2 regions of the Solibacillus cecembensis genome follow, and region 1 is predicted to be linked to the other one. Evidence: riboswitches for the same ligand, from Rfam matches in the RefSeq annotation. Region 1 holds a riboswitch; the other holds the start of a gene.
The links. Region 1 has a riboswitch for cyclic di-GMP ahead of ACQKIH_RS11295 (NPCBM/NEW2 domain-containing protein). Riboswitches for the same ligand answer to the same signal wherever they lie in the genome.
Positions count from the first base shown of each region.

Region 1 (3,156 bases):
CAGTTTTGAGTGGATTTATTGAACTTGAATTTCACTCGTTTAAATGTCGTTGGTTCAAATTTAGCCTCTACTAATCCAGTAACAACATTATGTTTCCCAGTAGCTACAAGCTGATAAGTATTACCTTTAGACGTTTGAGAACCATAGATTTCGAACTCTTCAGCGAACCCTTTGCGGTCGGAATTCCTTGCCCCGTATATAATTCGGTTTAATTTGACCGCATCTTTAAATTCAAGTTCTACTTCATTCGTGAATTGAGAGGAGTTTCCTTTATTCGTTTCCCAATAAGTATCTAAGTTTCCATCAATGGCATTTCCAATTACAGCAGAACTCCAATGCCCTGCATTGTTACGGATACTTAGGATATTTTCAGAACCCATTTTAAATAATTTTGAATACTTTTCATTTGAATAAAGATCAAATGTTTTTGTTGCAGCTGTAGTTGTTTGAACTTCATTTTGATTAAGAATGGCTTTTGCATTTTCTATATCATCTTTAAATAGGGGATATAGTGGATGGTCATTTACTTCTGTTTCTAATTGGTGTAATGCTTCGATTGTATTAAATTCTTTACTAACCGAACTAAAAGTATCATCTGTGAATAAGTTTTTCATATTATTAGAAACTTGGTCTTCTTTATAAAATTGGAATTCTGCAGCACTTGCCCAATTTTGGTTTGCCTTTGTAAAGACAAATTTTAAACGCTTAAATTCTGTCGGTGTAAATTGGATTTCAACAATATCTCCCGTTGAACCTGTATACTCACCAGACGAAACGAGTGTAAAGTTATCGCCTTCATCTGTGTTGGAGCTATAAATCTCAAACTGTTGTGCAAAACCTTTACCTTTTGCGCTTATTTGACGGGCGGCATAAACAATTCGATCTAATGAAGTTATTTCGTTGAATGTAAAGTTTACCTCATTCGTGAATGTTGTTTTATTATCTCTGTTCGTTTCCCAATGCGTGTTCATATCGCCATCAATTGCCTGTGCAAGAGGGGAGCCTGGGTAGTTGCCACCGTTGTTTGTAATGGATGCGATATTGGCGTTTGTCATTTTAAAAACTTCATTATATGTATTTAGTAAGTCAGTCCCATATAAATTAAATTTACGAACATGAGCAATATTTGCTTGTGTAGTTGTTTTTCCAACTGAAGCTGTCATCACCTTTTTTTCTTGAAATGGGCTTGCTAATACATTGATTGGTGCGCCAGCTAAACTTAAAGCCATAGCAGCAGCTGTTGCAATTTTTATTACTTTCATAATCAATTCCTCCTACTGATTTTTCCTAAAAAGAACATAAAAAAAACACCCTAATAAGAGTGTTTATCTTCTCTAAAAAATGCCCATAAAAAAGCTTTATGGGAGATTTAAAAACAAAAAGTAGATTGTACTCTTCGGCAACTGGCTGACATAGTAAATAAATCAATTACGGTAGTCCCTATAGCTTTGCGTCCCTAAATTTCTTTAGGTTTGCCTATTCAATTATGCTACCTTAAAGAATAGCATAATAAATATTATTTCCAAAGAACAGTTAGCACTAAAAAATCCCCCTCCAATAAGGATAAATTAGCTAATTTTACATACAAGGATTATACGAAAAGCTTTAGTTAATTATGTTTATAGGGCATCGAATAGTTATAGGGTAGTAAAAAAGGATATTATTTTAATATATAAATATAAGAATCCCCTAAGAAAGTTAGTGCTCTGTTGGAGTAAATGTTCTGCAATCTATTTCTTCACTTCACAAAGAATTTCTTGCGCCATATTATTACACCTCCTCTTTTGTCATTATTATAAAAGTTAGGTTAATAAATACTGTAAACATGTAATGGTGGGAATTCTCACTCCTGCGAATGGAATTTTACAACTTTATTTCAAATAAATATATTTTCTATCAATACAAGCCAATGCCTTGCGCAAATTTTTAATAATTTCATTAATATATTCGTATTTTATATAGACTTAATAATCTTTATGACCTATAATAATCCCTATTATTCATTAAATACGAACATTAAGGTGGATTTTATGTCTGAATATACGCAAATTTTCCGAGGGACTGCTTTTTCAAGTAAGTCACCTAAAGAAGTACTAGTTTTAAAAGATTATCTGTTTTGTATTAATGCGGACGGAATGATTGAAAAAGCCGTTGCACCAGAGCATGTGGACTATCAATCTTTATTAAATAGATACCAAGAGAAAGAAAACTTTCATCAATTAGCAGATGGACAGTATTTCTTACCAGGCTTTATCGATTTACATGTCCATGCACCACAATGGGCACAATCTGGAACTGCATTAGACATTCCTTTGTATGATTGGTTAAATACGTATACGTTCCCGATTGAATCTAAGTTTTCAGATTTAGATTTTGCCAAGGAAGTGTATGAAGACTTAGTTAGTACTTTATTAGCAAACGGCACAACGACATCACTTTATTTTGCAACGGTTCATAAAGAAGCGAGCTTATTATTAGCTGAAATTTGTGCAGAAAAAGGTCAACGTGGTTTAGTAGGGAAAGTTGTGATGGATGATCCTGAACAAACACCAGAATTTTACCGTGATGCGAATACGCAAACGGCATTAGCGGATACCGAGGAATTTATTATAGCTGTTAAAGAATTAGCAAAATCGACGAAACAAGGGGTTTATCCAGTTGTTACACCACGCTTTATCCCAAGTTGTACGGATGGTGCTTTGAAAGGGTTAGGGGAATTAGCTGCGAAGTACGATACACATATTCAGTCTCACTGCAGTGAAAGTGATTGGGCTCATAGTTACGTACAAGAGCGCTTCAATAAAAATGATGCGTTTGCATTAAATGATTTCGGTCTATTGGGCGACAAAGCGGTTATGGCACATTGTAATTTCTTAAACGATGAGGATGCACAACTTTTTGCCGAAACTGGTACGGCTATTGGTCATTGTCCGATTTCGAATGCTTACTTTGCCAACAGTGTTCTTCCGGTTGCACATCTACATGAAAAAGGTGTCGATATTGGTTTAGGCACAGATGTTTCAGGTGGTTTTTCACCAAGCCTTTACGATAATGCGCGCCAAACGGTCATGTCATCTAGAATGTTAGAGGACGGTGTAGACCCGAATCTTTCTGCTGACAAGCGCGGTTTACCAAATTCACGTGTGACAATTAATG
Region 1 is NZ_JBNNMF010000011.1:48,452-51,607, forward strand. Features, by position in the region: gene ACQKIH_RS11295 (NPCBM/NEW2 domain-containing protein) at 1-1,262, opposite strand, end outside; cyclic di-GMP riboswitch class I at 1,396-1,487, opposite strand; gene guaD (guanine deaminase) at 2,031-3,156, shown strand, end outside.

Region 2 (3,156 bases), on a different contig from region 1:
TTCGTTGTTTAGTAAATCTTTTGCTATCGTTAAGTTAACTTGTAATTGCTCTTTTAGTGGATGTTTTGCAACTTCTTTTTCTAATTGATTGATGATATCCATTGACGCAAACTCTGGCTTTAATTTATTCATTAAACCATTAGTAAATAAATTATTCACTTGTTCTTCTAAAACATCTTCTTTATAAAATGCAAGTTCTGATAGTGTTGCCCAGTTTTGATTTGATTTCTTAAACTTAAATTTAACGCGCTTAAATGTTGTAGGTGCAAATTTAGCTTCGACTAATCCGGCCACCATATTATGTTGACCCGTTGCTACTAGTTGATAAGTATTGCCTATAGAAGTTTGAGAGGCATAAATTTCAAACTCTTCCGCAAACCCTTTACGGTCAGAATTTCGTGCTCCGTACATAATACGATTTAACGTAACGGCTTCTTTGAACTCTACTTCTACTTCATTTGTGAAATCTTTTGAATTACTTCTATTTGTTTCCCAGTAAGTATCTAAGTTTCCATCAACGGCATTTCCAATTACAGCGCTACTATAGTGACCACCATTGTTACGGATATTCTTAATGTTTCCAATATCCATTTTAAATAACTTTGAATAGGCTTCATTTGAATAATGAGTAAATGATTTTGTAATGGCATTTGTAGCTTCTGTATTTATGCCATTAATTAATGCTTTTGCATTGGCAATCGCATCTTTAAAATCCACATAAAGTGGGTGGCTTTTTGCTTCTTGTTCTAAATTGTTAAGAGCCTCAACTGTATTAAATGCTTCACTTACTTTGCTGAATGTATCATCAGTGAATAATGTCTTCATTTTTTGAGATACAGGATCTTCTTTATAGAACATAAACTCCGATGCACTTGCCCAGTCTTGATTTGCTTTCTTAAACACAAATTTTACTCTTTTAACTTCAGTAGAGGGAAACTGAATCTCGACGATATCCCCTGTAGAGCCTTTATATTCGCCAGTTGAAAGTAATGTGAAATTATCGCCTTCATCTGTTAACGAACTATGTATTTCAAATTCTTGGGCAAAGCCTTTACCTTTCGCGCTTGCTTGACGAGCAGCATAAACAATTCGATCTAACGAAATTGTTTCGTTGAAATTAAAGATCACTTCATTCGTGAATGTTGCATTATTAGCCTTATTTGTTTCCCAGTGCGTATTCATATTGCCGTCGATTGCCTTTTCAAGAGGTGATCCAGAGTAGTTGCCACCATTGTTTGTAATCGATACGATATTGGCGTTGGCTATTTTGAAAATTTCATTATATGTATCTAGTAAGTCATTTCCATATAAATTAAATTTACCGACACTAGCATGATTTGCTTGTTTGATCGTTTTTCCAACTGGAGCCGTTATAGTGCTTTTTTCTTGAACTGGACTTGCTAATGCATTGATTGGGGTACCGACTAAACTTAAAGCCATAGCCGCGGCTGTTGCAATTTTAACAACTTTCATAATAAATTCCTCCTAATGATTTTCCAAAAAAGTACATAAAAAAAACACCCTAATTAGAGTGTTTTCTTTCCCTAAAAAATTCCCATAAAAAAATTATGGAAATTTTAAAAACAAAAAGTAGAATGTACTCTTCGGTAACTGGCTGACATAGTAATATAAACCTTAGTCCCTATAGCTTTGCGTCCCTAAATTTCTTTAGGTTTGCCTATTCAATTATTCTATCTAGAAGGATAACATAATGAATATTATTCCAAAAGAACAATAAGCACTAAAAAATACCCCTCCAAATAGGATGAATTGGCTAAATATTCATGTTGTATACTATATAAAAGTGTTTTGATAGCGCATCGAATTTTTTCATTAGAAGTAGTTTGATAATTATTCTTATATAGAAATGAGAGAGTAGATATAAATAGAATGTACATAATAAACGGCGGATGTCACAGGGGGAGTAGGAAGTCAGCCTAAAGACTTCACATCGTGTGACAACGGCTGACTGACCTACGTCCTGTGGCCCCGAACTAAAAAAATCTGGATGCAATTATGCTGAGGTATAATTGATTAACTACAATTCGAATCAATTTTTATGAGTTGTTGATCTAACACGGTATTTCCTTCTTGTGCTACCGAAGTAATGCTTCTTCCAAAACAATTGGCAATGATTTTTCGTTCTTTCAGATGAATAATTCGAATTTCATAAAAGGATACACCTGTTAAATGTGCATAGATTTCTTCAAAATTGCCAGGAGAAAGCCGATAAGGAAATATTACAGGTATATTGTTTCCTATTATAATGGGGAGTTTCATAGGATGGGAAAAAGAAGACCAATCCCAAACTTCAATCTCAATTTCCTGATCTTTACGAGATAAATTAACTAGATTAATAACCGCGTTAACGGCTCTAGGCGCTTTTTCCAATATGCCAGTTGATAAGACATATTTATTCATAGTTATCCCTCCTTCCGTCTTTATAAGTTATGGAAGTGTTTCGATTACATTTGTATAATAGTGTAATTTGCTAAAAAAAATTATCATTTATATAAATTCAACAAAATTTATATGGAAATGAGAATAGACATGATAGAGGCATAAACTTGAATAGAAAGAGTTGATTGGAATGAAAGGGAGCCGTAACCCTGAAAAGCGTCAGGACTGAAATAGAAATCAACTCCACCTCTTCAAAAGGTTTTTTAAAGGTTGGATTCTTTAGTTAAATAGATATCTATTTGGGATGTACATAAACTCTGTTAAAAAGAGGCTCGACTATATCCTGCATAAGAATAATAAGTTGCTACGTTTGTCAGAAGTTAATGTTCATTCGGGCTAATATTCGTTATAATGGCAATGTCTATCTGTTTTGAAGAGGATGCACAAACATTGTGGAAATCAGCCTTCAATACATGAAATTACTATTGAAAGGGGAAATATTCCTTGACTACTATAAAAGAAGAAACGCTTATTGCAAAAATTGACCATTTAGATGATAGAGGTAATGGACGAGCTGTGATTTGGCGTGAGAGTGATAGAGGTTCCAATCCTAGAAAATTAAAATTAACGATTCCGCAGACGCTTAAAGGGGAGTTGGTGCAGGTTGTTGTTGATGAACCTGATAAGCGAAACAGAAAAGCAATGCCTAAAGAAATTTTAGAAGCAAGTCCAGAGCGTACAACAGCACCTTGTCCA
Region 2 is NZ_JBNNMF010000004.1:64,673-67,828, reverse strand. Features, by position in the region: gene ACQKIH_RS05100 (NPCBM/NEW2 domain-containing protein) at 1-1,473, opposite strand, end outside; cyclic di-GMP riboswitch class I at 1,604-1,689, opposite strand; gene ACQKIH_RS05095 (hypothetical protein) at 2,035-2,421, opposite strand; gene rlmD (23S rRNA (uracil(1939)-C(5))-methyltransferase RlmD) at 2,905-3,156, shown strand, end outside.
Region 2: it holds a riboswitch for cyclic di-GMP, as region 1 does, so the genes downstream of both, ACQKIH_RS05100 (NPCBM/NEW2 domain-containing protein) here and ACQKIH_RS11295 (NPCBM/NEW2 domain-containing protein) in region 1, are expected to answer to the same signal.